2 regions of the Paenibacillus crassostreae genome follow, and region 2 is predicted to be linked to the other one. Evidence: predicted binding sites of a transcription regulator. Region 2 holds the regulator's gene; the other holds the start of a gene.

Region 1 (16,321 bases), 820 kb from region 2:
TATCTCAGGTGCATTGATTGCATTCACGCTTTCATTAGATGATTTCATGGTTAGCTTCTTTGTTGCAGGACCAAGCTCAACAACGCTTCCGATCTATATCTTCGGGCAAGTGAAGCGAGGCATATCGCCTGAAATTAATGCATTATGTACTTTGCTTATTCTAGTTAGTATTTCGTTGATCTTGTTATCGCAGTACTTCATGAATCGCGGACGAGGACAAAAGAAACGAAATACATTACCTTTTTAAAAGCGACATACAGAACGGGAGAATATATTAATAATGGGTAGATGACTCGTTCCTAAGGGCGGATCTTTACCCCTAACATAAGATGATGTGACGAAAGAGAGGAGATATGTAACTGTGAAACAAACAAAATGGATAAGCCTGCTGATAGCAGGAATGATGGCGATAGTACTATTAAGTGGGTGTTCTTCTAAGGAAACATTGCATCTTTACAGCTGGGCAGATAACTTTGATGAAGCGGTATTAGCTGACTTCGAAGAAGAATTCGATATAAAAGTTACGTATGATGTCTTTGCGAATAACGAGGACTTATTAGCTAAGATCAAAGCGGGTGGCGGAGGTTACGATCTGATCCAACCTTCTGATTATATGGTGGAAACGATGATTAAGAATAATCTTCTTGAACCTTTGGATAAGAATAATATCCCGAATTTCAATAACATCGCGGATACATTCAAAGATCCTACATTCGACCCAGGTAATCAATATTCCATCGTCTATACTTCTGGTGTAACGGGAATTGCCTACAACAAGAAGTACATTAAAGATTCCATTGATAGTTGGGATGATCTATGGAATCCGGAATATGAAGGTAAAGTATTGCTACTAGACGATAATCGCGAAGTGATTGGGATGGCACTGAAGAAGAATGGCTATTCTAATAGCTCTACCAATGAGACAGAAATTAAGACAGCTGTAGATGATTTGAAAGCTCTATTACCGAGCGTACTTGCGTTCGATACCGATACTATCAAACAAAAGATGATTCAAGAAGAAGGCTGGATTGGCACGGTATGGTCTGGAGATGCGGCTTATATTGTTAATGACAATCCGGACATTGCTTATGTTGTGCCTAAGGAAGGTGCCACAATGTTCTCTGATAACTACGCTATCCCCAAAGGGGCTAAGAATAAAGCCTTGGCGGAGAAATTTATCAATTACATGCTGGACCCTGAAGTGAGTGCGAAGAATTACGAGACAATTGGTTACAGTGATCCTAACACGAAGGCGATGGAATATCATTCTGAAACCTATCGTAATAACACCATGATTAATCTTTCTGAAGATGAATTGAGTCGGACGGAGTGGCTGAGTGATGTAGGCGATACTCTACAAGTATACGATCGCTTCTGGACTGAATTGAAAAGTGGTAGAGAATAACATTCGCGAAGTTGATAAGATATTGAGTTGAATGAGGAGAAGGTTCGAAGCTAGGATGTCGTCCAGCTTTGAGCCTTTTTTTGCCATTTAAAACGATGAATGGTTGCTTAATAGTAAACGATATTATATAATGTTTGTTAAATAGCAAACAAAATTGAAAGGTGTCTATAATAATGAGTTATATATCTGAAATATTCTGGAACGCTAGTATAGAAGAAATTAAACAAGGGTACGTGTTCGATCAGGAACGCGAGGTCTATGTATGCGTAGTCTGCGGTAAGCGTTATGAGAAAGGCATTATTTATAAAGATGAAGATGTACTATACGAAGCTGAGAAATATGTCCGCCGGCATATCACAAGTGAGCATATATCGATGGTTGATTTTTTGCTGGGGTTAGATAAGAAGTTGACCGGATTAACGGATTTGCAGCGGACACTATTGAATTTTTTTCAAACGGGATTAAGTGACCAAGAGATCGTTAAAGAATTAGATGGGGGGAGTACCTCTACTATTCGTAATCATCGGTTTACGTTACGTGAGAAAATGAAGCAGGCCAAAGTATTTCTATCCATCATGGAGCTTGTCGAGGAGAAATCAAATAGTAAAAGTCGGTATATTCAAATTCATGATGCTCCCTCATTGCTGGATGAGCGGCATTCTATTACGGAAGAGGAGAACGATCATATTCTGAGTTCCTATTTTAAACATGGTTTAGCTGGACCTATGACGGAATTTCCCAAGAAGGAGAAGCGTAAAATAGTCATTTTGCGACATCTTACTCAATTTTTTGATGTTCAGAGGTTCTATACAGAGAAGGAAGTTAATGAAATCCTGAAGCATCGTTTAGATGACTATGTGACATTGAGAAGGTATTTAATCGAATATGGATTTATGGATCGAGAACCGGACGGTAGCCGATATTGGGTGAAAAGTAAACAAACAAACTAATTATGAAAGAAGGGTGTATTATGGATCAGCAAAGACGTAAACAACTAGTAGAAGAGTATCAGCAACAACCTCGTAAAATGGGAGTTTATCAAATTCGTAACTTGACCAATCATAAGATATGGATTGAGAGCAGTCTGAATCTATACGGAGCTTACAATAAAGATGTATTCATCTTGAATATGGGTAATCACGATTGTGTGGCATTGCAGCTAGATTGGAAGGTATATGGTGAACAGCAATTCGAAATGGAAATATTAGAACAAGTGAAGCTTGAAGAAGGAGAATCACTGATTGGTATGATCCCATTGAACGTCCCTATAAACCATCCAACGAATAAAAAATATAAGAAAGAGTTACAAAAGTTGGAGCAGAAGTGGTTGGATAAGCTGCAACCTTATGGAGACAAGGGATATAATCAGGAATCCTAGTATTCATCTCGATTTTGTTACCCGGTTGTTACCTAGCTGTTATGTCCCTGTCATGCAACTGTTACCATATCCCTCCATGATTTCGGTATACTGAAACAATAACTCGAATAATGTGGAGGGAATTTTGTTATGAATAAGGCTTTGAAGAGATGGTCTACTTTGACTTTAGCAGCTGGGCTTATAATCACGGGTTTTGGATATACAGGACAAGCAACAGTTGTTGCGGCAGGAAATACGAAGAATATTGCGGTGGTACCCTCGGTTATTTTGAAATGGAAAGGAACTACTCTCACCCAGAAGGGACTAATCAGTAATGGGAATACACTTATTCCTGTAACCCTATTGCGGGATCAACTTGGACTTTCCTTGAATTATAATCCAGGTACGAGAACGTATAGTCTTGGAAGTGGTTATAGACAGTTGAATATGGATGTCTCGGAGTACGGAGTGAATACTAATGTAAATAACTTCTATTTGAATGAATATGAAGTGAAAAATATCGGAGGAAAGTTATATATTCCATTTAAATTAATGAGTGACTACTTGGGGTACGAAGGTGTATGGAATTCTGAACTTAAGTCGCTAAGTATTACTCCTAGATTACAGAATGACCTTGAGATCACAACAAAAGTGTTGGAATCGAATACGAAGGATGCATTATTCATTGTACGTTATCCTCAGATTAGTGGACTAGCAGATGCAAAGGTTGAGAAAATAATCAATTCTAAGCTGGAGAAACTTAAGGATGATTTCGTAGATGCCTCGAAAGAGCAAGCTACTAAGAGGGACAGCTCTATTGAACACACCTATCAATTCTTTCAGAATTACGTCGTTTCATATAATGAGAATGACGTGCTAAGTATAGTTATAGATCAGTATGGATATACGGGTGGGGCACACGGAGGTACACTTCGTATCGGAATGAACTTCTCCTTAGTTGACGGTGAGTTGTTATCGCTTGCTGATCAGTTGAAAGAGAAGAATGCCGATTATGCAACGGAGCTAGATAAGCATGTTGTGAAGGGACTCACAGAGATCAACGGTTATGTTGAGGATTATAAGGGAGTAACGTCTGAATCCAATTATTATTTGAAATCAGAAGGCATAGCCCTATTCTTCCAACAGTATGAATATACGCCTTATGCTGCAGGTATTCCTACGTTCGTGGTTCCATATCAACAAATCCTTCCAAAAGGTACAAGCATGTTTAAATAAATCGATAGTAAGAGAAATATATCTAACATAAGAAACGGCTGTATCGTCCTTAATGAAGGACGACACAGCCGTTTCTACTTGAAATATAAGAAAGTATAAGTTTTACGCTATACTTTATGTCTTATATTTCTCGCTTAAACACTTACCGTCCTTATAAGGACGCCTAAGGCGTTTATGCTTGATTGTAGGGTTAATCTTAAAGAGCTATTGGCTTCTCAATAACCTTGTCAATAAGGCCATATGTTGCAGCTTCCGCAGCACTCATGAAGTAATCACGATCTGTATCCTTCTCAATGCGTTCAATCGGCTGTCCACTACGTTCAGCTAAAATACGATTTAACTTATCACGCAATTTGAGAATACGACGAGCACGAATCTCGATATCCGATGCTTGACCTTGTGCACCACCTAGAGGTTGGTGAATCATAATCTCACTATTGGGCAATGCATATCGTTTACCAACGGCTCCTGCAGTCAATAAGAATGCACCCATAGAAGCGGCCATCCCTACACAAATTGTGGATACATCCGGTTTAATGTATTGCATCGTATCGTAAATCGCCATTCCGGCTGTAATGGATCCACCAGGGCTGTTTACATATAAGGAGATATCTTTCTCCGGGTCCTCAGCTGCAAGAAATAGCATTTGTGCAATAATGGAATTGGCAACCATGTCATTAACCTCAGAACCTAAGAAAATGATGCGATCTTTCAGTAGTCTGGAATAGATGTCATATGCGCGTTCACCGCGGTTACTTTGTTCAACGACCATAGGAACAAAACCCATGTGGAAAGCCTCCCTTTATAGAAACTAGATTAGTTGTTCATTGTAAATACGATTGCCGTATTTACCACTTCATAAACATTTTAAAACATAAAGTCAGGGAAAGTCAAACTATTGGTAAAAAAAAGAGCCATGATTGGCTTTTGTCTTGGTTGGTTAATGATATAAAGTGATAACGCTATGATTATGGTGCGCCCGCGAGGAATTGAACCTCGATCTCAGGCTTCGGAGGCCTACGTCATATCCATTTGACCACGGGCGCATAATGCAATAGCAAAAATGATTATATGATATATCAGCTAGAATAGCAAGGATCGCGGATTTTAATTTTATCCTGATGAATGATCACAAAATGGTATCTAGCTCAAATAATATCGTATGCAAGGCTTAGTGTGGCAAGGATCATAGTCCTGTTATGTATAAGAAAAGAAAGCGAGGAGAAATATACTAATGAATACTTGCAACAGAAGCAAATATTGGTTAGAATAGTGGTGGGACTTAAAAAGTTAACCCGGGACATTTTAGGGCCATGTAGAAAGTAGCAGGGGTGGAAAGCATGCGGAATTTATTAGAAATACAAAAGCAGCTTCTGCCTGATCTCATGGAAACACTCAAGACAAGGTATAGTATTCTTCAACGGATCATGTCATTTGATATGATCGGACGTAGAACACTGGCCGCGTCGCTCCATATGACGGAACGCGTGTTGCGGTCTGAGACGGATTTATTGAAATCACAAGGACTTATTGAGATTGAAAGCATGGGAATGAGGATTAGTGATTCGGGTAAGAAATTGCTGGAGTCATTGGAGCCTATCGCTAAAGATCTATTTGGACTCACTGATTTAGAAGATAAAATTCGACTAGCATATGGACTACGCAAGGTAGTGATTGTGCCTGGTGATTCTGAGTCATCATCGTTCTCTAAACGAGAACTAGGGCGTGCAGGAGCGAAGGCACTGTTAAGCGTCATGGGCAATGAAGATATAATCGCTGTCACAGGAGGATCTACACTTGCTGCGGTTGCTGAGCAACTATCTCAACCAGTATCGGCACATGTTAAACGAACTTGGTTCGTACCAGCCCGCGGCGGCTTAGGAGAAAGCGTGGAGTTCCAAGCGAACACCGTTGCTTCTACAATGGCTAAGAGTGTAGGAGCCCAATATCGATTATTACACTTGCCGGATTTACTCAGCGAAGATGCTTATCAATCGCTTGTCCAAGATATTAACATTCAGGAAATTGTTCATATTATCAGACAATCACGGATCATTGTGCACGGTATTGGTGATGCCATGGTGATGACACGTCGTAGAAAGCTAGATTCAACTACGGTTGAAGCCATTAGAGCAGACGGTGCTGTTGCGGAGTCGTTTGGATATTATTTCAATGATGAAGGTGCTATGGTGCATAAGATGATGATTCTAGGCCTTCGGCTCGAGGATATCATGAACACTGAAATTGTTATTGGGATTGCAGGCGGTAAGAGCAAAGCTAGAGCAATACACGCCGTTCTCAGGTTCGGACAGGAAGATATACTCGTTACTGACGAGGCAGCTGCCCTGGAAATTGAGAGAGAGATGGATGAACAGACTCAAACGGATACCCTAAAGTGATATGAAGTATCGCTAACATCGTAAGGATAAACTCTTTGAAAATAGCCGTTTCTGCTTGTGAAACACATATTATCTGATGTCTTGACAGGTGTAACAGCCTTTCTTGAATAAATAAAACGAAATTTGGGAGGAACTATTCTAATGACAGTAAAAGTTGGTATTAATGGATTTGGACGTATTGGTCGCCTTGCATTCCGCCGTATTCAAGCTGTGGAAGGTATTGAAGTAGTTGCTATTAATGACTTGACAGACGCTAAAATGTTAGCTCATCTATTAAAATATGATACAACACAAGGCCGTTTCGACGGTGACGTTGAAGTTCATGACGGATTCTTCAAAGTAAATGGTAAGGAAGTAAAAGTTCTAGCTAACCGTAACCCTGAAGAATTGCCTTGGGGAGATCTTGGTGTAGAAATCGTTCTTGAATGTACTGGATTCTTCACAACTAAAGAAGCAGCTGAGAAACATCTAAAAGGTGGCGCTAAAAAAGTCGTTATCTCTGCTCCAGCTACTGGTGACATGAAGACGATCGTTTACAACGTTAACCATGAAATTCTTGATGGTTCTGAAACTGTAATTTCTGGTGCTTCTTGTACAACTAACTGCCTTGCACCAATGGCAAAAACTTTACAAGATAAATTCGGAATTATTGAAGGTTTGATGACTACAATTCATGCTTACACTGGCGACCAAAACACTTTGGATGCTCCACATTCTAAAGGTGATTTCCGTCGTGCTCGTGCAGCAGCTGAGAACATCATCCCTAACACTACCGGTGCTGCTAAAGCAATCGGCCTAGTTATTCCTGAACTTAAAGGTAAATTGGATGGTGCCGCTCAACGTGTTCCAGTTGCAACTGGATCATTGACTGAATTGGTAACTGTTCTTGAGAAGAACGTAACTGTTGAAGAAATTAACGCAGCTATGAAAGCAGCTTCTGATGTTGATTCTTATGGATACACAGAAGACGAAATCGTATCTTCTGATATCAAAGGTATTACATTCGGATCATTGTTTGACGCTACTCAAACAAAAGTATTGACTGTTGGCGACAAGCAATTGGTTAAGACTGTAGCTTGGTATGACAATGAAATGTCTTACACTGCACAATTGGTTCGTACTTTGGAACACTTCGCTAAATTGGCTAAGTAATATTGGCTAAAGCTTGAGAACATTTAAAGAGCGGAAACGGATTTTAATGTTTCCGCTCTTTCTGAAATATATGAAAAGTTATTCCTTGGATTCCAAACTATAAAATATGTGGGTGTGGGGGAACGTGGAGATGAATAAGAAAAGTGTACGTGATGTGGAAGTAGATGGGTTAAAGGTGTTCGTTCGTGTTGATTTCAATGTGCCGCTCGAAGATGGTAAAATTACCGACGATACACGTATTCGTGAAACATTGCCAACCATTAAATATTTGGTGGAACGTGGAGCAAAAGTGATCTTAGCAAGTCATATGGGTCGTCCCAATGGACAAGTGGTTGAATCCATGCGTTTGACGCCTGCTGCTGAACGTCTTTCTGAATTGCTTGATAAGAAGGTAGTTAAGGCTAACGAATCTGTTGGTGAAGCTGTTAAATCCCAAATTGCTGCAATGGCTAATGGTGACGTATTGTTGCTTGAAAACGTACGGTTCTATCCTGGAGAAGAGAAGAATGATGCTGAACTTGCGAAACAATTTGCTGAACTTGCGGATCTATTCGTGAATGATGCTTTTGGTGCTGCTCACCGTGCTCATGCTTCCACAGAAGGTATTGCACATCATTTACCAGCAGTATCAGGTCTTTTGATGGAAAAAGAACTATCTGTGCTTGGTAAAGCATTCTCCACACCTGAACGTCCTTTTACTGCAATCATTGGGGGATCTAAGGTTAAAGATAAGATTGATGTTATTAATAACTTGCTTAATCTTGCGGATAACGTGCTTATCGGAGGCGGACTTGCGTACACATTCTTTAAAGCACAAGGACATGAAATTGGTCTATCCTTATGCGATAATGACAAGCTTGATACAGCACTGGAATTCATTGAGAAAGCTAAGAAACTCGGTAAGAATTTCTTGCTTCCAGTAGATATCGTTATAGCAGATGACTTCAGTGCGGATGCTAACGTTGACATCGTAGATGTGGATTCAATTCCTGCTGGTTGGGAAGGCGTGGACATTGGTCCTAAGACGCGTGCTATCTATGCTGATGTTATCAAAAACTCAAAATTGGTTGTATGGAATGGACCAATGGGAGTGTTCGAAATGGAACCTTTCGCAAATGGTACGCGTGAAGTAGCACAAGCATGTGCGGATACTGAAGCTTACACAATCATCGGTGGTGGTGATTCTGCAGCTGCAGCTGAGAAATTCCAATTAGCAGATCAAATGAATCATATTTCTACAGGCGGTGGAGCTTCTCTTGAATTCATGGAAGGCAAGAAACTTCCTGGTGTAGAAGCATTGAACGATAAATAATTCCCTTTATTCGATTAAGGATAGGCATGTGGGGATAATAAGGAGTGAATTGCATTGAGAACACCGATTATCGCGGGTAACTGGAAAATGTTTAAAACAGTTCCAGAAGCAAAAGCATTTATTGAAGAAATCAAAGGTAAAGCAGAAGTGGCAGGTGTGGAGAGCGTAATTTGTGCTCCTTTCACTAATCTTCCAGCATTAATGGAAGCTGTTAAAGGTACTTCTATTAAAATCGGAGCGCAGAACCTGCATTTCGAAGACGACGGAGCTTACACTGGTGAAATTAGTGGTGTAATGTTGAAAGATTTAGGCGTGCACTATGTCATTATTGGACATTCAGAGCGTCGTGCTTATTTCGCTGAGTCTGATGAAATTGTTAACAAAAAGGTGTTTGCAGCTTTCAAGCATGGTATTACTCCGATCGTATGTGTTGGTGAGAAGTTGGAAGAACGTGAAGCTGACCAGACAAAAGCGGTATGTAAAGTTCAAACTGAAGGCGCATTGAAAGGCTTAACCGCTGAACAAGCAGCACAAGTTGTTATTGCTTATGAGCCGATCTGGGCGATTGGAACTGGGAAATCTTCCACAGCTCAAGATGCTAATGAAGTCATTTCTTATATCCGTGAGCTTGTAAAAGGTTTGTATGGTGAAAATGTTGCCAATGCTGTTCGTATTCAATATGGCGGTAGCGTGAAGCCTGAGAACGTCGTTGAGTATATGGGACAAAGTGATATCGATGGCGCATTAGTTGGTGGCGCAAGTCTACAACCTACTTCATACGTGCAACTTGTTGAGGGGGCGAAGTAATATGTCAGCACCAAGACCGGTAGCCTTAATTATTATGGATGGTTTCGGATTGCGCAATACTACTGAAGGTAATGCTGTAGCGCAAGCTAAGAAACCGAACTATGACCGTTTGATGAACCAATATCCGAACTCCACGCTTATTGCATGTGGCGAAGCTGTTGGATTACCTGAAGGGCAAATGGGTAACTCTGAGGTTGGTCATCTTAATATTGGTGCAGGGCGTATTGTCTATCAGAACCTGACGCGCATTTCGAAATCCATTCGTGATGGTGATTTCTTCGAGAATGCTACATTGGTTGATGCGGTTCGTAGTGCGAAGAACAATAATAAGAAATTGCATTTGTATGGCCTACTGTCAGATGGAGGCGTACATAGTCACATTGAACATATATTTGCGATGTTGGATCTGGCAAAGAAAGAAGGATTAGATGAAGTCTACATCCATGCTTTCCTAGATGGTCGTGATGTTGCTCCGGACTCAGGCAGACAGTTCATTGAGCAATTGAACGCTAAGATCAAAGAGGTTGGTGTCGGTACCATTGCAACGGTACAAGGACGCTACTATGCTATGGACCGTGATAAACGTTGGGAACGTGTTGAGAAATCATATCGTGCTATCGTTTATGGTGAAGGACCTAAGTATACAGACGCTCTTCAAGCGGTAATCGAATCTTATGAGAAGTCAGTCTTTGATGAATTCGTAGAACCAACGGTTATTGTGGATGAGCAAGGACAGCCATTGTCTACACTGAATAGTGGAGATTCTGTCGTGTTCTTAAACTTCCGTCCTGATCGCGCGATCCAATTGTCGCAAGTATTCACGAATAAAGACTTCCGCGGTTTCGAACGTGGACCGAAATTCCCTGAACAACTACATTTTGTATGTATGACAATGTTTAGTGAAACGGTAGAAGGTTATGTTGCTTATGAACCGAAGAACCTAGATAATACACTTGGGGAAGTATTGGTACAGAACAATAAGAAACAACTTCGTATTGCTGAAACAGAGAAATATCCGCATGTCACTTTCTTTTTCAGTGGCGGACGTGATGTGGAACTGCCAGGTGAGACGCGTATCCTCATCAATTCACCAAAAGTCGCTACGTATGATTTACAACCAGAGATGAGCGCTTATGAAGTGGCTGATGCTTGTGTGAAAGAGATTGAAGCAGAGAATCACGATGCTATTATTCTAAATTTCGCTAATCCGGACATGGTAGGACACTCAGGTATGCTTGAGCCAACCATCAAAGCCGTTGAAGTGACTGATGAATGTATGGGCAGAGTTGTAGATGCTGTCATTGCAAAAGGCGGGGTAGCGATCATTATTGCTGATCACGGTAACGCTGATATGGTATTTGATGAGGCTGGACGTCCATTTACTGCACATACTACGAATCCTGTTCCGTTTATCTTAACAGCATCCGATGTGGTATTGCGTGATGGAGGTATCCTGGCTGATGTTGCACCTACGATCTTAGATCTAATGCAATTACCGCAACCTGCAGAGATGACTGGTCAATCCATGATTGCAAGTCGTAAGTAGTACAAAAAAATACAGTTACAATAAAAGGAGAAAAAACACATGACTATTATTTCAGACGTGTATGCTCGCGAAGTCCTAGACTCTCGTGGTAACCCAACAGTTGAGGTTGAAGTTTACTTAGAATCCGGTGCTCTTGGCCGTGCGATCGTTCCATCTGGTGCATCTACTGGTGCCCATGAAGCCGTTGAGCTTCGTGATGGTGACAAATCTCGTTACCTTGGTAAAGGTGTATTGCAAGCTGTAAAGAACGTGAACGAAATTATTTCCCCTGAAGTGATTGGTATGGATGCATTAGATCAATTGGGAATCGATAAATTGATGATCGCTCTTGATGGAACTCATAACAAAGGTAAATTGGGCGCAAATGCAATTCTAGCTGTGTCTATGGCAGTAGCTCGTGCAGCTGCTGAAGCTTTGGATATCCCATTGTATGTATACCTTGGTGGATTCAATGCGAAACAATTGCCAGTACCAATGATGAACATCATCAATGGTGGTGAGCATGCTGACAACAACATCGATGTTCAAGAGTTCATGGTTCTTCCTGTTGGAGCTCCTTCATTCAAAGAAGCCCTTCGTACAGGTGCTGAAATTTTCCACAACCTTAAAGCCGTTCTTCAAGCAAAAGGTTTGAGTACAGCTGTAGGTGACGAAGGTGGTTTCGCGCCGAACCTTGGTTCGAATGAAGAAGCAATCACTACAATCATCGAAGCTATCGAAAAAGCTGGTTACAAACCAGGCGTTGACGTATTCCTAGGTATGGATGTTGCTTCTACTGAGTTCTACAAAGACGGTAAATACACACTTGCTGGCGAAGGTAAATCTTACACTTCCGCTGAGTATGTTGACCTTCTTGCTTCATGGGTTGATAAATACCCTATCATTACAATCGAAGACGGTATGTCCGAAGATGACTGGGATGGTTGGAAATTGCTTACTGAAAAATTAGGCGACAAAATCCAACTTGTTGGAGATGACTTGTTCGTAACGAACACTGATCGCCTTGGCAAAGGGATTGAAGAAGGTATTGGTAACTCTATCTTGATCAAAGTTAACCAAATCGGTACATTGACTGAAACATTTGATGCTATCGAAATGGCAAAACGCGCTGGTTACACAGCTGTTATCTCTCACCGTTCTGGTGAATCAGAAGATAGCACCATTGCTGACATCGCTGTTGCAACTAATGCTGGTCAAATTAAGACGGGTGCTCCTTCTCGTACAGACCGTATTGCTAAATACAATCAATTACTTCGTATCGAAGATCAATTGGGTGAATTGGCTCAATACAGCGGTATGAAATCTTTCTACAACTTGAAGAAATAATTAATGATAGATAAAGAGCCAGTTCTGATGTTCGTACATCAGAACTGGCTCTTTCTAGTGAGTATGACAACAATCTTGTCAAATATAGGTTGAATGTGATACAATAAGAATGCTGTTTTCTGTATATTGATAAATGAAATTAACTTGGAATAGAATGTTTAACACGTTTAGGAGGTGGAATGAATGGAAATCTTTTTACAAGTGTTGTTAGCAGTTTTCTCCATTGGTCTGATCGCGGTGGTTCTTTTACAAAAGGGGAAGAGCGCAGGTCTTTCCGGTGCCATCTCCGGCGGAGCAGAACATCTCTTTGGTAAATCGAAAGCACGTGGCATGGACTTGGTTCTTCAGCGTGTAACCGTTGCAATGGCAGCAGGATTCTTTATTGTAGCAATCGCTGTAGCTGTCGTTATGTAATTAATTTTGAACTTTCAGAAACCTTCGCTCTTACATACTCTATGTGGAGAGAAGGTTTTTTTTTGTTAAAATATAAGAAAATATAAGTTTCACTTGAATCAATTTCATAATCGCTGATGCAGCTAAATCGGGTGCCGTCTTTGAAAAAGGACAGCATTGCCGTTTCTACTTGATATCTTTCTTAGTGATAATAAAAATCAAGGGATTAAAGGGATGTTTGCGATTGAAATCGTGTATACTAGGGTATGAGTATAGTGATGAAATAAATACCAACTAAATTATATAAAGCGAAAGATACATAGAACTTGCAGTTCATTAGTGCAAGTCATCTGAGGTGATAATCATGATAACAGAAGAAGAAATATTAAATTTTATGCGGGAGACTGCATATAAACCAATGACTTATCAAGAATTAGAACAACATTTCCGTATTGATAAGGCGCAAGATTTCAAGGAATTTGTAAAGGAATTGAATCTCCTTGAACAAGATGGGAAAGTAATTCTTACGCGTACGAATCGTTATGGCGTACCGGAACGAATGGATCTTATACGTGGTCGTTTACAGGCACACGCTAAGGGATTTGCCTTCCTAATTCCTGATGACCGGGAGCATCCCGATGTATACATTAATGCGAATGATCTTAAAGGTGCTATGAATGGTGATATCGTTCTAGTCCGAGTGACGTCTAAGAGTGCAGCCGGTGGTAAGCTTGAAGGAGAAGTTGTTCGTATTGTGAAGCGCGCTGTTACACAAGTCGTAGGCGTGTTCCAGAACAATGAGTCATACGGCTTCGTATTACCTGATGATAAGCGGATTAATCGAGATATATTTATACCTAAGGATGCATTTAATGGTGCTGTAGATGGCGAGAAGGTTGTTGTGCGGATTGTGAATTATCCCGAGGGTCGTTCGGCTGCAGAAGGTGAAGTGGCTGAGATTCTAGGTCATAAGGATGATCCGGGCGTTGATATTATCTCAATTATTCGTAAGCATCAATTGCCTGAGGCTTTTCCTGAAGAAGTTATGTCAGAGGCGGAACTTGCACCTGATACGATTACAGAGGAAGAGATTCTTAAGCAAGGTCGGCGTGATCTACGTCATAAAACCATTGTTACCATTGATGGTGAAGATGCGAAAGATCTTGATGATGCGGTGAATGTGGAGCTTTTACCGAATGGTCACTATCTGCTTGGCGTGCATATCGCCGATGTAGGTTATTATGTTCGTGAAGGTTCCGAATTGGATAAAGAAGCCTATGATCGCGGGTGTAGCGTGTATTTAGTTGATCGGGTTATTCCGATGCTGCCACACCGTCTTTCTAATGGGATTTGTAGTCTTAATCCACAGGTGGACAGGTTAACTCTGTCATGCGAAATGGAATTTAACGAACAGATGAAAGTAGTCAATCATGACGTATTCACCAGCGTAATTAGAACGAAAGAAAGAATGACTTATAATAATGTACGTAAGATTCTTGAGGGTGAAGAACCAGAATTGTTGGAACGTTATAGTGATCTAGTCGATAACTTCCATCAGATGAAGGAACTTGCTTTGAGATTACGTGGGAATCGGATGCGTCGTGGTGCCGTGGATTTCGATTTCGTTGAATCTAAAGTTATCGTCGATGAGAATGGTAAGGCTATAGACATTGTTAAAAGAGAGCGCTCCATCGCGGAGCAAATCATAGAGGAATTCATGCTTGCTGCGAATGAGACGGTAGCGGAGCATTTCCATTGGTTGAAGGTTCCATTCATCTATCGTATTCATGAGAATCCAGATCAAGAGAAGTTACAGAACTTTTTAGCATTTGCAGAGAATTTCGGATACCATGTCAAAGGTCGTGGTAATGCAATTCATCCAAGAGCACTGCAAGGACTTCTTGAAGATATTCAAGGTACGAAAGAGCAGACAGTTATTAGTACAATGATGTTACGTTCTATGAAGCAAGCGAAATACGACGCTGAGACATCGGGCCATTTCGGACTAGCAGCAGAATATTATTCGCATTTCACATCGCCTATTCGTCGGTATCCCGATCTAGCGATACACCGTGTTATTCGTGAAGTAATCGAGAATAAAGGTGTATTGTCAGATAAGCGTCAAGAATATTTGGCTTCTCGTATGCCAGATGTTGCGAAGCAATCTTCAGAACGTGAACGTGTTGCTGTAGATGCAGAAAGAGATACAGACCAACTGAAGAAAGCAGAATATATGCTGGATAAGGTTGGTGAAGAATTTGAAGGTATGATCAGTAGTGTAACGAGTTTCGGTATGTTTATTGAGTTAGAGAATACGGTTGAAGGACTCATTCGCTTGAGTGCATTGACAGATGATTATTATCATTTCAATGAACAGGTAATGTCGTTAATCGGAGAACGTACCTCTAAAGTATTCCGTATTGGTGATGAAGTGAAGATCCGTGTAGCCCGCGTTAATATGGATGATCATACGATTGATTTTGAATTGGTTGATATGAAACCACGCAGTGAAGGAAGCTCAGGAGGACGAGGTGGTCGTCCACAAGGGTCAGCTGGTGGGTTTAATAGAGGTCCCGGACGAGGTGGCAAGAATGGATCTCGTGGCGGTAAGGGCGCTGGAAGTAAAGCGAATGGAGCAAGTAAAGTATTTGGAGCAAAGAGCGGAGGCGCCAAGGCGGCTGGTGCAAATGGCGGAGGTAAGAAGAAGTCTATGGATATGATCGGTAATGCAGTGGCTGGGAATAGCACACCTAAGGATACAGTTGCTAAGAAATCAAGTGCAAATGGCACTAGAAGTAAAAAGAAGAACGGCGGATTTAATGGAATTAAGGGCGTAGTGAAGCCAGTTAGCGGCAATGGTGCAGGTGTGGTAGCCGAAGCTGTGAATCCTTCCATTCCGACTGAGAATGGTAATGCGGTGAAACGAAGTAGTGGAGCGCCTAAACGCGAAGGTGGAAATAGTGGTAAAAAAGGTGCTGGACGTAAGCGGGATCGTGGAGCAGGTGCTCCAGCAGGGCGGTACGATGCCTTGCAAACATCGCGCGGACCTGGCTTCGCCTTCGGTTCAGGTAAGGGAGGATATGGAGCAGCCTCTTCTTCAACTAGTGAAGCTGGACGTTCTGATAGTTCGTCCGCTGAGGGTAGTGCGCGTAAGGGTTCGGGTAGAGGTGGAATCTTCCTTGGTGGGGATGCAACACCTGGTAGTGGTGCAGGTAAGGAATAAGGCGAGCTAGCCACCTTATCTTGATTTTGAAGCAGGCAGTTGATACAATGGATTTCTGGTATGTTCCTAGATGGATGAGGAATAACTACCAGAATCCATTTTTTATATACACCAAAGGGGTGAGGACATGGGTAAGAATAATAGTGACGGGAAGGTCTTGGCCCA
Region 2 (16,321 bases):
CATTTCATCTCCTCCAATATTTACTGCTTTATATACATGATATTACCATTTAAAGATCGAAATATACAATAGTCGCTCTCTATTTTGAATATTAACATCAATAAGAGTGCAGATATGGATTTGTACTCTCTTTTAGAAGAGGAGATTGACTAATAATAGTATAATTTATTGAATCTATCCAATTGAACGAATGATCACAGGGGGGTTCCATCTGTGGGTCCCTTTTTCACTTCTTTATCCGTTCCTATTCAAGGCGAACAGATTGACACTACCCCCTCACTATCATAGACTAGATTTAGTGTCTTACGAAGATTCGTGGAGGTATGAGGATTGAAGGAAATGATGAAGTCTTGGAGGCATGTATTTAAGCTTGATCCAGATCGTGAATTGGATGATCGGAGTCTGGATGCAGTATGCATGTCCGGTACAGATGCTATAATGGTAGGTGGGTCATCTGGGGTAACGTATGAGAATACGATAGATTTGTTATCTCGGGTTCGACATTATGAATTGCCATGTGTACAAGAGGTATCCGATATGGAATCCATCGTGCCAGGGTTCGATCTCTATCTAATCCCGATGGTATTGAATAGTTCTAATCCTGCTTGGATTGTAGGACATCAGCAACAGGCGATTGAACGTTTTGGTTATTTGATTCCTTGGGAATTACTCGTTACCGAAGGGTATATTGTTCTGAATGCTGACTCCACCGTTGCACAGCTGACGGATGCGTATACCGAACTTGAACCATTAGGGGTTGTAGCTTACGCGCAAGTGGCGGACAAGCTGATGTCATTGCCCATTGTATACTTGGAATACAGTGGTACTTATGGCGATATGGAAACGGTACGAGCAGTACATGAGGAACTAGAGGACGCCCAACTTATTTATGGCGGGGGTATCAAAGACCTTCACACAGCCCAGCAAGCGGCAGCAGTCAGCGACACGATTGTAGTCGGTAACATTATTTATGAGAATCTAGAACAAGCATTGCAGACCGTACAGGTTGTGAAATGATTAGTCAAAACCACAATTACTCTATGCTGATAAAGATGAATAACGCTAAAACTAGCGAAGGGGGCGGAATTGTCCTGGAGAAACGAAGTGGTCGCCTTTGACATTGGATTTCAACCATTAAAGGGGTTATACAATCAAGAAATCTGAGGTCAACAGCGATCGTAAGGACAATCCGTCACCGTAGCGGTCACCATACACTTATTTTTTCAACAAACTAGTTATCGGCTTTAGTAGAATAATATTCCCATTTGAAAGGAGCATGCACGCATGCAACTTATTGATATACATGAAGCGATCAAGAAGCTGAACCCTCCGCAGCAACAAGCGGTTGTAGCCACAGACAACCCTCTATTAATTATGGCAGGTGCAGGAAGTGGAAAGACGCGGGTGCTGACGCATCGGATCGCGTATCTGATTGCCACTCGCAAAGCGCCACCGTGGGCTATTCTGGCGATTACTTTTACGAACAAAGCAGCACGTGAAATGCAGGAACGCGTATCGAAGCTCGTAGGAAGAGAAGGACGGGATATTTGGGTATCTACTTTCCACTCCATGTGTGTACGTATTTTGCGCAAAGATATTGAACGGATTGGATTCAGCTCAAGCTTCTCGATTCTGGATTCGACCGATCAACTCTCAGTTATTCGTAATTGTATGAAGGAACTCAATATCGACACGAAGAAATTCGAACCGAAGGCGATTCAGTCCATTATTAGTGCTGCTAAGAATGAGCTCCTATTACCGGATCAATTCGAACAGAAGGCGACTGATTATTTCGAGGAACTTGCGGCTAAAGTATATAAGATGTACCAAAGACGTCTCAAGAACAACAACTCGTTAGATTTCGACGATCTGATTATGACGACCATTCAATTATTCAGGGAAGTACCAGAAGTTCTTGATTTCTACCAAAAGAAATTCCAGTACATTCATGTCGATGAATACCAGGATACGAACCGTGCGCAGTATATGCTGTGCCGTATGTTAGCAGAAGGCCATCATCGTATTTGTGTCGTAGGGGATAGTGACCAATCGATCTATCGCTGGCGCGGAGCGGATATTAGCAACATTCTGAATTTCGAGAAGGATTATCCCGAAGCGCAGACCATATACTTGGAACAGAACTATCGTTCAACTTCGAATATCCTGAATGCAGCCAATGAAGTCATTAATCTGAATACAGGACGCAAGCCGAAAAAGCTATGGACGGACAAGGGCGAAGGCGCCAAGATCAAAGTATATCGTGCAAGCTCGGAACATGATGAAGGATATTTCGTGACATCAGAGATCACTAAGAATGTGAAAGCTGGGCAATCCTATCAGAATCATGCCATTCTTTATCGTACGAATGCTCAGTCTCGGGTAATAGAAGAAATTCTGATCAAATCAGATATACCCTACCAGATTGTTGGCGGCATCAAGTTCTATGATCGTAAAGAAATTAAAGACTTGCTCGGATACTTGAAGCTTCTGTCCAATCCAGATGATGATATTAGTTTAACGAGAATTATTAATGTTCCCAAAAGAGCGATCGGTGACACCACAGTAGCGAAATTAGCTGCAGCTGCATCGGAGCGTGGAACTTCTATATTCCGAGTGCTTCGGTATGTGGATGATCTTGGCTTCGCTGGCAAAACACGTGACGCCCTTGTTGGCTTTTACGATATGATCGCATCTCTCCATCAGATGGTGGAATATTCCTCAGTTACGGAGTTGACGGAGAAGATTCTTGAGTTCTCTAAATACCGTGAAGATTTGGATAAGGAGAAGACCCTTGAATCACGCTCTCGCTTGGAAAATATCGACGAGTTCCTATCTGTAACGATGGAATTTGAGAAGAATAATGAAGATAAGTCTTTGATATCTTTTCTAACAGACCTCGCTCTGATCGCTGATATTGATAGTGTGAATGATGATCCAGAAGAACAAACTGATTCCGTTATTCTCATGACGATGCATAGTGCTAAGGGCTTGGAGTTCCCAGTTGTATTCATCGTTGGGATGGAAGAAGGAGTATTCCCTCACAGTCGCGCTTTCTCAGATAATGAAGAGTTGGAGGAAGAACGTCGTCTTGCCTATGTAGGTATTACACGAGCTGAACAACAATTATTCCTCTCCTGTGCACAAATGCGGACATTGTTCGGACGGACGACAGCGAATCAACCTTCTCGTTTTCTAGAAGAGATTCCAGATGAACTGAAAGAAGATACGGAGATGTCGGGCGGTCGTGATCGCTATCAGCGCGGTAATAGTGGTGGTGCTTATGGTGGACGTGGCCAAGGTAGTAGTGGAGGAAGTAACTTCGGTCGTGGGGGTGGATTTAATTCATCGCTAAGTGGGTCTGGTGCGCAAGCGGGATCCGCGAATAGTCGTGTGACGGTTACCACTTCCCTGAAGGAGAATACGGAAGCGGGTAATACAGGTGATTTATCTGCGCTTAAAGCAGGAGAAAAAGTATCCCATGGCAAATGGGGAATCGGAGTTGTCGTGTCTGTCAAAGGTAGCGGGAATGATACGGAGCTACAGATCGCTTTTCCAGCACCTGTTGGAGTCAAACGCTTGTTAGCCGGATTCGCACCCATTACCAAAGTAGAGTAAACGTAATATCAACAATTGAATGACGGAGGGATACGCTCGCATGGCTTCGCTTCAATCTATGGAACAGCTCATAGCTGAGATTAACAAATATAATTATCATTACTACACGCTAGATACGCCTCTGGTAAGTGATAAAGAATATGACAGTATGTACGATCAGTTGGTTCAGCTGGAACAAGAAACAGGTATTATACTCCCCGAGTCTCCAACACAGCGGGTAGGTGGAGAAATTCTCAAAGGGTTCGAGCCACATCGCCATCTGGCATCACTCTGGAGTCTAGATAAGGCGCAGAATATGGAGCAACTACGCAATTGGCATACACGGGCGATCAAGCTTGTAAAAGACTACAATAGCAAGAATCCTGACAATCTTTTGCCAGAACTGTGTTATGCCGTTGAATTGAAGTTCGATGGGTTAACGCTCAACCTGACATACAGTAATGGTCAATTAGTGCAGGCTGCGACACGTGGAAACGGGGTTACGGGGGAAGGTATTCTTGCTCAAGTCAAAACGATTAAGTCTGTGCCACTTACGATTCCTTATACGGAGGGTACGATTGAAGTCCAAGGCGAAGGGATCATGAATCTGTCTGTTCTGAGTCAATATAACGAGCGGGCAGCAGAACCTCTGAAGAATGCGCGGAATGCGGCGGCAGGGGCTCTACGTAACTTGAATCCGAAGACAACTGCGGAACGACGGTTAAGTGCTTTTTTCTACAATGTGGGGTATAGCGATGCTGTCGTATTTAAGGATCATCGTGAGATGATGGGCTTCTTGAATGATAATCGATTTAAGGTGAATCCATTTATTGCGTACTATGACAATTTCGATGACGTAACGGAAGAGCTGGCGAAGATCGTGGAGCGTCGTCCTTCACTGGACTATCTGATCGATGGAGCTGTTATCAAAATTGTGGATATGCGTACGAGGGAAGCCTTGGGTTATACTGATAAATTTCCGCGCTGGGCGGTTGCCTATAAGTTCGAGGCAGAAGAGACAACAACGGTGCTTGAGTCTGTCTCCTGGGAAGTGGGTCGTACCGGTAAAATAACTCCAGTCGCACGTGTTGAAGCAGTAGAGCTAGCAGGTGTAACGGTTCAGAACTGTACGTTGAACAATATCGGTGATATTGAACGCAAGAACTTGAAGCATGCTTTAGGTGCGCGGGTGTTCATTCGTAGATCCAACGAAGTTATTCCTGAAATTCTTGGCAAAGTAACAGAAGATCATGACGGCGAGGAGATCATATTCCCAACGAATTGCCCATCCTGTGGATTCCCGTTAGAGCAAAAAGGTGCACACCTCTTCTGTAACAATCGCCTTGCGTGCAAACCACAACTGATTGGACGGATTACTCATTTTGCCTCGCGGGATGCCATGGATATTGATACGTTTAGCGTCATGACGGCAGAGTTATTATATAGTGAGCTTGGAGTTCGTGAGCCTGCGGATCTGTACACTTTGGCTTTTGACGACTTGGTGAAGTTGGATCGCTTCGGAGAGAAGAAGGCTAATAATCTACTAGCTGCTCTGGAAAAGAGCAAAGAACGCGACCTTGCCTCATTTTTATTTGCATTAGGTATTTCGAATACCGGCAAAGCTACTACACGCATGCTGGCCGATCATTATCGTGATCTCAACCTAGTGATGGCGGCTACTGTTGATGAGCTAGTGGTTCTACCGGATGTTGGGGGAATTGTTGCGGAGAGTATCGTGAACTTTTTCGCAGATCCGCTTATGCGCGATGGGATTGATCGAATGCTAGCCTTAGGTATACAAGCGAAAGCACCAGAGACACCACGAGTGGTAAGCACAGATTCCTTCTTTAGTGGTAAGACAGTTGTGCTGACAGGTACGTTACACCAGTTAACACGTGATGAAGCGGCGGCTCGTTTAGAAGCACTTGGTGCGAAAGTTACAGGTAGTGTCTCAGCGAAGACGGATCTTGTTGTAGCGGGTGAGAAGGCAGGCAGTAAACTAGCTAAGGCACAGAAACTCGGGATTCAAGTGATTGAGGATGAAGATGAGTTTATTAGACTCTTAGAAAATTGATCTTATATACAAAAGCAGTAACCTCTGACTGAGAAGAGGCTACTGCTTTTTTTTAAATAAAAATAAATGCTTAACCAAAACGATACTCTCGTATTTTAATAATCCATTTTGTTTGTTTTGGTTACCCATGCGTCCTTGTCATACCCTCGATCCTCCCAATAACCTGTATGTTCTCCTTGAATAAGTTCAATTCGATTCAGCCATTTAACCGATTTATATGCAAACATCCGAGGTACAATCAAGCGGGCAGGTCCCCCAAGGTCAGCAGGAATAACTTCACCATCATGCAATACTGCGACAAGAACATCATCCATCTGGGCTTGTTTTAGTGTAAGAGAATCTGTATATATACCATCACCGGAGTAAAGTTTAACCGTGGTAGCTTCTGATTTAACACCAGCCTCTTGCAAGAAAGTCTTGAGGGGGATACCCTCCCAAGTATTGTTGTATACTGACCAGCCAGTAACACAATGGAAATCACTAACTTGGACGGTGCGGCCAAACATAACAAATTGTTCCCAATTCCAAATGTTAGGTCGATCGACTAAGCCATCAATCGTAAATGACCAATTGCTATTATCAAAAGAAGGTATAGGCGTAACGGAGTAGACTCTGAAATCCCCTCGGGCTCCACCACCAATGGGTGGCAATGAAGATTCGGCAGGCGTTGGTGCAGGGACTAGATTGTTGGAGTCAGTGCTTATGAGGGCGGCCTTATTTATTCCTGCAGTTAGACCATTGCCTATCCACTTGATGAAAGAAGGGCCAACCGTTACAGCGATTCCAATCCCAATCGCGGATCGAATGAACTCGCGGCGTGTATATAGTGGTTGGAAAGAGCCAGGAGTTTGATGTTGATGTTTTTTTTCTTTAGTAATGGATAGTCGTTCAGGATGTTTGAGCCATGCAGTACGTGTAAGGGAATGATAGATGATATAGGGTAATCCAATCCATGTTAGTAGATCATGAATAAGTAGAGCGGAATTCGCCCATAGCGGACTGAATAGTCTGATCTGCCATAATATAATACCTGAACCAATCCAGCCTACTAATAAGATCAGAACAAACACAACGTTGAATTTTTGCCAAGGCTTTCCTCTGAGTTGTTTCCAATGTTTCTTGATAAGAAGAAAATAGTAGCCAATGGGAATCAGGAGCACTAGACCCACTCCCACATGAAGCCATTTGAGCCATACTCGACCTTCACCCAACACTTCTCTCCAGAAGCTACCGAGTAATATTAAACCACTAAGTGCTAATACAACGACAATCCAAGCGTTCCAATAATGGATAAAAGTTAGCTTACGACCATAGCTCTTAGTTATTCTAGATAACCAGTTCTTCAATGGATCTCCACCTTCCTTATGGAGTATATTATAGCTGTTGAATGATCTGTATTATATTACTCTTAATATAAGATAAGTTATGTTGATTAGATAGATTAATGTCTTAGTTCTATATGGAATAAAATACTTTTATTAAAAAGCTTGAATTATGTCGAATCCTGTGTTAAATTATTAAATGTCGCTTCAAGCAAGTGACTTATCAAGTCTCTCACAAGTAATAAAAAAAAGAGTTGACATTGATAGATAAGATATGATATATTATTGTTCTGCCCCAAACGACACATTGTTTGAAAGCAGACCAAATAAGTTCTTTGAAAACTGAACAAATGGATGATATGATTTTTTTTACAAAAAGAACATTTATGTTCTTGTCAGTTTGTTTCAAAATGAGCGAATCGCTCTTTTCATAGTTCGTTCCAAATCGCTGCAAAGCTAATTTGAAACGAACTCCTGATGAAATTAAGATCACTGCAAAGTCGATCTGAAATTCATCCTATATGGAGAGTTTGATCCTGGCTCAGGACGAACGCTGGCGGCGTGCCTAATACATGCAAGTCGAGCGGAGTGATTTGAAAGCTTGCTTTCAAATCACTTAGCGGCGGACGGGTGAGTAACACGTAGGTAACCTGCCTGTAAGACTGGGATAACTACCGGAAACGGTAGCTAATACCGGATAACTTGTTTCCTCTCCTGGGGAGACACTAAAAGGCGGAGCAATCTGCCACTTACAGATGGGCCTGCGGCGCATTAGCTAGTTGGTGAGGTAACGGCTCACCAAGGCGACGATGCGTAGCCGACCTGAGAGGGTGAACGGCCACACTGGGACTGAGACACGGCCCAGACTCCTACGGGAGGCAGCAGTAGGGAATCTTCCGCAATGGACGAAAGTCTGACGGAGCAACGCCGCGTGAGTGATGAAGGTTTTCGGATCGTAAAGCTCTGTTGCCAGGGAAGAACGCTTGGGAGAGTAACTGCTCTCAAGGTGACGGTACCTGAGAAGAAAGCCCCGGCTAACTACGTGCCAGCAGCCGCGGTAATACGTAGGGGGCAAGCGTTGTCCGGAATTATTGGGCGTAAAGCGCGCGCAGGCGGTCATTTAAGTTTGGTGTTTAATTCCAGGGCTCAACCCTGGGTCGCACTGAAAACTGGGTGACTTGAGTACAGAAGAGGAGAGTGGAATTCCACGTGTAGCGGTGAAATGCGTAGATATGTGGAGGAACACCAGTGGCGAAGGCGACTCTCTGGGCTGTAACTGACGCTGAGGCGCGAAAGCGTGGGGAGCAAACAGGATTAGATACCCTGGTAGTCCACGCCGTAAACGATGAGTGCTAGGTGTTAGGGGTTTCGATACCCTTGGTGCCGAAGTTAACACATTAAGCACTCCGCCTGGGGAGTACGGTCGCAAGACTGAAACTCAAAGGAATTGACGGGGACCCGCACAAGCAGTGGAGTATGTGGTTTAATTCGAAGCAACGCGAAGAACCTTACCAGGTCTTGACATCCCTCTGAATCCACTAGAGATAGTGGCGGCCTTCGGGACAGAGGAGACAGGTGGTGCATGGTTGTCGTCAGCTCGTGTCGTGAGATGTTGGGTTAAGTCCCGCAACGAGCGCAACCCTTATGCTTAGTTGCCAGCACATAATGGTGGGCACTCTAAGCAGACTGCCGGTGACAAACCGGAGGAAGGTGGGGATGACGTCAAATCATCATGCCCCTTATGACCTGGGCTACACACGTACTACAATGGCCAGTACAACGGGCTGCGAAACCGCGAGGTGGAGCCAATCCCAACAAAGCTGGTCTCAGTTCGGATTGTAGGCTGCAACCCGCCTACATGAAGTCGGAATTGCTAGTAATCGCGGATCAGCATGCCGCGGTGAATACGTTCCCGGGTCTTGTACACACCGCCCGTCACACCACGAGAGTTTACAACACCCGAAGTCGGTGGGGTAACCCGCAAGGGAGCCAGCCGCCGAAGGTGGGGTAGATGATTGGGGTGAAGTCGTAACAAGGTAGCCGTATCGGAAGGTGCGGCTGGATCACCTCCTTTCTATGGAGAATCGTTTCCTGCAATGGAAACATTCAAATAACGGCCGACATATGTCGCCGTAAACATCATATCATCTCATTTGTTCAGTTTTGATGGAACTTATGGGGCCATAGCTCAGCTGGGAGAGCGCCTGCCTTGCAAGCAGGAGGTCAGCGGTTCGATCCCGCTTGGCTCCATCAATAACTTCATCAATTTGATCCTTGAAAACTAGATAACGAACGAATTTGCAAGTTGAAACATTCTTGATGATTTTTAAATTGGATTTCATCAATTTCAAATTCATCACTTTTATATTTACGTTTTGTTACTTGTTAACAAAACAAAGTGTAAAAGTAGCTACAATATTTTCTCTTTGAGAAAAATTGAGGTTAAGCTACTAAGAGCACACGGAGGATGCCTAGGCGCTAGGAGTCGATGAAGGACGTGGCGAACAACGAAACTGCCTCGGGGAGCTGTAAGCAAGCTTTGATCCGGGGGTGTCCGAATGGGGAAACCCGGCTGTGGTAATACGCAGTCACTCCCACCTGAATACATAGGGTGGGTAGAGACAGACCAGGGGAACTGAAACATCTAAGTACCCTGAGGAAGAGAAAACAATAGTGATTCCGTCAGTAGCGGCGAGCGAACGCGGATTAGCCCAAACCAAGGAGCTTGCTCCTTGGGGTTGTGGGACGTCTCGCATGGAGTTACAAAGGAATATATTAAGCGAAGAGGTCTGGAAAGGCCCGGCATAGAAGGTAAAAGCCCTGTAGCTGAAAATGTGTTCCCTCCGAGACGTATCCCGAGTAGTGCGGGGCACGTGAAACCCCGTATGAATCCAGCAGGACCATCTGCTAAGGCTAAATACTCCCTAGCGACCGATAGTGAAACAGTACCGTGAGGGAAAGGTGAAAAGCACCCCGGAAGGGGAGTGAAATAGAACCTGAAACCGTGTGCTTACAAAAAGTCAGAGCCCTATTAATGGGTGATGGCGTGCCTTTTGTAGAATGAACCGGCGAGTTACGTTCCCGTGCAAGGTTAAGCTGAGAAGGCGGAGCCGCAGCGAAAGCGAGTCTGAATAGGGCGACATATAGTACGTGGACGTAGACCCGAAACCGAGTGATCTACCCCTGTCCAGGGTGAAGGTGCGGTAACACGCACTGGAGGCCCGAACCCACGCATGTTGAAAAATGCGGGGATGAGGTGGGGGTAGCGGAGAAATTCCAATCGAACTCGGAGATAGCTGGTTCTCCCCGAAATAGCTTTAGGGCTAGCCTCGGATGAAGAGTCGTGGAGGTAGAGCACTGATTGGGTGCGGGGCCCGCAAGGGTTACCAAGCTCAGTCAAACTCCGAATGCCATGTACTTATATCCGGGAGTCAGACAGTGAGTGCTAAGATCCATTGTCGAAAGGGAAACAGCCCAGACCATCAGCTAAGGTCCCCAAGTGTGTGTTGAGTGGAAAAGGATGTGGAGTTGCACAGACAACCAGGATGTTGGCTTAGAAGCAGCCACCATTGAAAGAGTGCGTAATAGCTCACTGGTCGAGTGACTCTGCGCCGAAAATGTAACGGGGCTAAACACACCACCGAAGCTATGGCTAGATGCTAATCGCATCTGGGGTAGGGGAGCGTTGTATAGAGGTTGAAGGTGTACCGTGAGGAGCGCTGGACACTATACAAGTGAGAATGCCGGTATAAGTAACGAAAAGATCAGTGAGAATCTGATCCGCCGAAAGCCCAAGGTTTCCTGAGGAAGGCTCGTCCTCTCAGGGTAAGTCGGGACCTAACGCGAGGCCGAAAGGCGTAGTGGATGGACAACAGGTTGAAATTCCTGTACCACCGTAATCCGTTATGAGTAATGGGGTGACGCAGCAGGGTAGTGACGCGGACTGATGGAATAGTCCGTCTAAGCAGTGAGGCTTGTGTGTAGGCAAATCCGCACACTAATAGGCTGGGCTGTGATGGGGAGCGAAAATTATAGTAGCGAAGGTCATGATCTCACACTGCCAAGAAAAGCCTCTAACCAGGAGAAGGTGCCCGTACCGCAAACCGACACAGGTAGGCGAGAAGAGAATTCTAAGGCGCGCGGAAGAACTCTCGTTAAGGAACTCGGCAAAATGACCCCGTAACTTCGGGAGAAGGGGTGCCCCGGTAGTGTGAATAGCACGAGGGGGCCGCAGTGAAAAGGCCCAAGCGACTGTTTAGCAAAAACACAGGTCTGTGCGAAGCCGTAAGGCGAAGTATACGGGCTGACGCCTGCCCGGTGCTGGAAGGTTAAGGGGAGTGGTTAGGGGAAACCCGAAGCTATGAACCGAAGCCCCAGTAAACGGCGGCCGTAACTATAACGGTCCTAAGGTAGCGAAATTCCTTGTCAGGTAAATTCTGACCCGCACGAATGGCGTAACGATTTGGGCGCTGTCTCAACGAGAGATCCGGTGAAATTTTAATACCTGTGAAGATGCAGGTTACCCGCGACAAGACGGAAAGACCCCATGGAGCTTTACTGCAGCTTGATATTGAATTTGGGTACGATTTGTACAGGATAGGTGGGAGCCTGAGAAATAGGAGCGCAAGCTTCTATGGAGGCGCCGTTGGGATACCACCCTGATCGTATCTAGGTTCTAACCTAGGACCGTAAACCGGTTCGGGGACAGTGTCAGGTGGGCAGTTTGACTGGGGCGGTCGCCTCCTAAAGAGTAACGGAGGCGCCCCAAGGTTCCCTCAGAATGGTTGGAAATCATTCGAAGAGTGCAAAGGCAGAAGGGAGCTTGACTGCGAGACCTACAAGTCGAGCAGGGACGAAAGTCGGGCTTAGTGATCCGGTGGTACCGCATGGAAGGGCCATCGCTCAACGGATAAAAGCTACCCTGGGGATAACAGGCTTATCTCCCCCAAGAGTCCACATCGACGGGGAGGTTTGGCACCTCGATGTCGGCTCATCGCATCCTGGGGCTGAAGTAGGTCCCAAGGGTTGGGCTGTTCGCCCATTAAAGCGGTACGCGAGCTGGGTTCAGAACGTCGTGAGACAGTTCGGTCCCTATCTGTCGTGGGCGCAGGAAATTTGAGAGGAGCTGTCCTTAGTACGAGAGGACCGGGATGGACGCACCTCTGGTGTACCAGTTGTTCCGCCAGGAGCATAGCTGGGTAGCTACGTGCGGACGGGATAAGCGCTGAAAGCATCTAAGCGTGAAGCCCCCCTCAAGATGAGATTTCCCAATTAGTAAGACCCCTTGAAGACTACGAGGTAGATAGGTTGGAGGTGGAAGTGCAGTAATGCACGGAGCTGACCAATACTAATCGGTCGAGGGCTTATCCTAAAAGTTTTCCGTAGGAAAACTAACTTCGGAAGCATTACGCTTTACATCGAAGGAAGAACTACGGAGACAAGTGTTTCAATGCAGATTCGTTCGTATCTAGTTTTCAGGTGATCAAACATCTGATAGCTGCATGTCCTTTCTAAGGGCTGATATTTTCTCGCAGCGATTTCGAGAAGCGTAAGCTTCGAAAAATCACGTTTGGTGGCGATAGCGGAGGGGTTCCACACGTACCCATCCCGAACACGACCGTTAAGCCCTCCAGCGCCGATGGTACTTGGACCGCAGGGTCCTGGGAGAGTAGGACGTCGCCAAGCATAAGAACCACTATTGATTTCGATCAATGGTGGTTTTTCTTTGTGTTTTTTGGTAACTATAGGATTTCTGAATGAGCTAAGACAACTACTTTACTTTTAATTAATTTATTCATTTTGAGTTGCTTCATCAGATTTATTAAGTAATCGATTCAGTTTAAGTAGTCTGCTCCTCCGAAAACCCGAGATTTTCAGAGAAAGATTCCTTCACTCACAAATTAGTTGTAAAAAGTGCAGCTAATATTGAGGTAATGATGGCAAATGGATTTTTTCTGGTTATTAGATGTATTTAGCGCAATTAAAAATAGAAATCATCGATTATCGTCAGAATTAGGTGTACTTTATGTAGCTAATTTCAACTCTCATTAAAATTACATAAATCGCAAAGGTGGCATTTGGTGATATTAAGCAACACTTTTGAATTTTGGTGAAACAGCTAGTATAATTTAAGAAACAGGATAACCGTATCAGAAGTATCACAGCTATTACATATCCATAACCTCTCAAGAATATTTTTGTTCGGACAAGTCTACACTAAAAATATGTAAGAGCTATTGGCAAAATAAAAGAATATGATATAATATTAATAAAGTCAAAGAAAGTCAAAGTCAACCAATGACAACTGGAGGATGAGTGATGCGTAATATCTCTGATGTTATTGAACAATATCTGAAGAATATTCTGCATGAAAGTCCCGAAGGAACAGTGGAAATTCAACGCAATGATCTGGCTGAGAAATTCGTCTGTGTACCATCACAGATTAATTATGTCATCAGTACTCGCTTTACGTTAGAGAAGGGTTATCTTGTGGAGAGCAAGCGAGGTGGTGGTGGATATATTCGGATACAACGAATTGATCTTCCACAACACGCAGAACTTCATACCCATCTTCGACAGACGATTGGTGAGGTTATCGACCAGACTACAGCGGAAGGGCTGATCTATCAACTGGAAGGATCCTGTTTCTTAAGCAAACGCGAAGCTAATCTAATGCGTTCAGCGATCTCCAGGGAATGCCTCATGATCAAGCTACCTTACAGGGATGAGATTCGTGCCAGAATAATGAAAGCGATGCTGATCTCTTTATTAGGTAAATGACCTACGAAGAAAGGGAGGTACATCGAAATGCTTTGTCAAGAATGTGGTAATAAACCCGCAACACTTCATTTTACAAAGATCGTAAGTGGTGAGAAGACGGAATTTCATATTTGTGAATCATGTGCTCGTGAGAAGGGTGAGATGATTCCAGGAGTATCTGGAGGGTTCTCGATCCATAGTTTATTATCTGGACTTATTGATTTCGATACGGCTAACAAGATCAAATCTGGGGTTGGGAAAGATATTCAGCCACTTCGATGCGAAGATTGTGGAATGACGTACTCTCAATTCAGTAAGGCTGGACGCTTCGGATGTAGTTCATGTTATAAATACTTCAATACCCGACTAGATCCTTTGTTCAAAAGAGTTCATGGCAGTACTTCACATGTGGGTAAAGTTCCTATTAGGGGCGGCGCTCAAATACAAGTTAAGAGAAGATTGCAAGATATGAAGAATGAGTTGCAACTGAGAATTGCTCAAGAAGAATTTGAAGAAGCAGCAACACTTCGTGATCAGATTAGAGAGCTTGAGAAGGGTTCGATTGAACAGTAAAGTTCTTTCAAGAAGGAGGAATGCGTGATGCCAAATCTCCGGTTTACCGAAAAAGCGCTTAGTGACTGGATGCTCGGTAACGCAAATGATTCCGACATTGCGATAAGTAGCCGAGTTCGTGTGGCGCGTAATCTACAGCATATTCCATTCCCGTTGCTTGCGACCAGCGAGCAGTCTATGGAAGTGTTGGATCGCCTATCCGATATGGAGAAATATGATTCATTAAAGTCATTAGGAACGTTTTATATGCTTCCATTAGATGACATAGCACCACTTGATAGGAAAGTTCTGGTCGAGAAACATCTCATTAGTCCAAGTCTGGCGAATGAATCAGAACATGGTGCGGTTATTCTTAGTGAGGATGAATCCATTAGCATTATGATTAACGAAGAGGATCATTTACGTATACAATGTCTCTACCCAGGATTTCAAGTAAGAGAGGCTTGGGAGAAAGCAACTGTTATTGATGATATATTCGAAGCGCATATTGATTATGCTTTTGATGATACACGTGGTTATCTGACTAGTTGTCCTACTAATGTGGGAACAGGTCTCAGAGCATCGGTGATGATGCATTTGCCGGCTCTGGTGATGACACAGCAGATTAATCGGATTTTGTCAGCAGTATCCCAAGTTGGATTAACGGTACGTGGGATCTATGGTGAAGGTAGCGAAGCGGTGGGTAATATTTTTCAAATATCGAATCAGATTACACTAGGGCAGACGGAGAGCGAGATTATCGATAATTTGCATAGTGTCGTATTACAAATCATTGAACATGAGAAGAATGCTCGGGAACGGTTACTTAAAGAATCTAAGCTGAGAATGACGGATCGTGTACGACGTTCATATGGTATTCTATCTTATGCGGAAATGTTAGATTCGAAGGAAGCTGCTCAACGTTTATCAGACGTTCGTCTTGGCATGGATTTGGGTATTATTGAGGGAACCTCAACATCTGTTATGAATGAATTAAATGTGATGACCCAACCAGGATTTCTGCAAAAGACATTTGGGGAAGCCATGAATACAGAGGAACGTGACGTTTATCGAGCTAAGTTAATTCGAGAAAAGTTAAGTCCACAGCAACATTAACATTTATAACGAGATCAAAAATAGGAACTTAAATTTCATGGAGGTGTAGGAGATTATGATGTTCGGGAGATTTACGGAACGTGCGCAGAAAGTACTTGCTTTAGCTCAAGAGGAAGCAGTTCGTTTAGGACACAATAATATTGGTACAGAGCATATTTTACTTGGTCTAATTCGTGAAGGAGATGGGATTGCTGCGAAGGCACTCATTGGATTAGGTCTAGGACTTGAGAAGATACAAGACGAAGTGGAGACTTTAATTGGTCGTGGACAAGAGCAACCAACGAATATCGCTTACACACCACGTGCGAAGAAAGTCATTGAACTTTCAATGGATGAAGCCCGTAAACTGGGTCATACTTACGTAGGTACAGAGCATATTCTGCTTGGTCTAATTCGTGAGGGTGAAGGTGTAGCTGCACGAGTATTGAATAATTTAGGGATCAGCTTGAATAAAGCGCGCCAACAAGTCCTTCAACTACTTGGAAGTAGTGAAACTGTATCTAGCCATAGTGGTACACCAGCTAATGTGAATACACCAACATTGGACAGCTTAGCTCGCGATCTAACGGCGTATGCCAAAGAAGGTAATCTGGATCCTGTCATTGGCCGTAGTAAGGAGATTGAAAGAGTTATCCAAGTTCTTAGTCGTCGGACCAAGAATAATCCAGTCTTGATTGGTGAACCTGGAGTTGGTAAAACAGCGATAGCCGAAGGACTTGCACAGAAAATAATTAACAATGAAATTCCTGAGACGCTTCGTGACAAACGTGTCATGACACTCGATATGGGATCAGTGGTTGCCGGTACGAAATACCGTGGTGAATTCGAAGATCGTCTGAAGAAGATTATGGATGAAATTCGCCAAGCTGGTAATATCATATTATTCATTGATGAATTGCATACA

The links. Region 2 encodes CtsR, which represses protease genes until heat stress. Its sites were predicted from a motif close to ATGGTCAATAAAGGTCAAACA; they were not measured.
Region 1: the regulator CtsR is predicted to act here: its motif matches at 4,875-4,895, upstream of clpP (ATP-dependent Clp endopeptidase proteolytic subunit ClpP).

The regions. Positions count from the first base shown of each region.
Region 1 covers NZ_CP017770.1:2,385,325-2,401,645, reverse strand. The annotation lists gene LPB68_RS11125 (ABC transporter permease) at 1-247, shown strand, start outside; gene LPB68_RS11120 (polyamine ABC transporter substrate-binding protein) at 401-1,405, shown strand; gene LPB68_RS11115 (DUF2087 domain-containing protein) at 1,579-2,355, shown strand; gene LPB68_RS11110 (GIY-YIG nuclease family protein) at 2,376-2,783, shown strand; gene LPB68_RS11105 (PdaC/SigV domain-containing protein) at 2,913-3,998, shown strand; gene clpP (ATP-dependent Clp endopeptidase proteolytic subunit ClpP) at 4,195-4,785, opposite strand; tRNA gene LPB68_RS11095 (tRNA-Arg) at 4,970-5,044, opposite strand; gene LPB68_RS11090 (sugar-binding transcriptional regulator) at 5,339-6,397, shown strand; gene gap (type I glyceraldehyde-3-phosphate dehydrogenase) at 6,539-7,549, shown strand; gene LPB68_RS11080 (phosphoglycerate kinase) at 7,680-8,861, shown strand; gene tpiA (triose-phosphate isomerase) at 8,916-9,668, shown strand; gene gpmI (2,3-bisphosphoglycerate-independent phosphoglycerate mutase) at 9,670-11,214, shown strand; gene eno (phosphopyruvate hydratase) at 11,254-12,540, shown strand; gene secG (preprotein translocase subunit SecG) at 12,724-12,954, shown strand; gene rnr (ribonuclease R) at 13,298-16,156, shown strand; gene smpB (SsrA-binding protein SmpB) at 16,284-16,321, shown strand, end outside.
Region 2 covers NZ_CP017770.1:3,204,612-3,220,932, forward strand. The annotation lists gene LPB68_RS14600 (Fic family protein) at 1-3, opposite strand, end outside; gene pcrB (heptaprenylglyceryl phosphate synthase) at 340-1,017, shown strand; gene pcrA (DNA helicase PcrA) at 1,285-3,615, shown strand; gene ligA (NAD-dependent DNA ligase LigA) at 3,656-5,668, shown strand; gene LPB68_RS14620 (molybdopterin-dependent oxidoreductase) at 5,764-7,014, opposite strand; rRNA gene LPB68_RS14625 (16S ribosomal RNA) at 7,509-9,064, shown strand; tRNA gene LPB68_RS14630 (tRNA-Ala) at 9,168-9,240, shown strand; rRNA gene LPB68_RS14635 (23S ribosomal RNA) at 9,431-12,361, shown strand; rRNA gene rrf (5S ribosomal RNA) at 12,559-12,675, shown strand; gene LPB68_RS14645 (CtsR family transcriptional regulator) at 13,309-13,770, shown strand; gene LPB68_RS14650 (protein-arginine kinase activator protein McsA) at 13,798-14,322, shown strand; gene LPB68_RS14655 (protein-arginine kinase McsB) at 14,350-15,417, shown strand; gene clpC (ATP-dependent protease ATP-binding subunit ClpC) at 15,473-16,321, shown strand, end outside.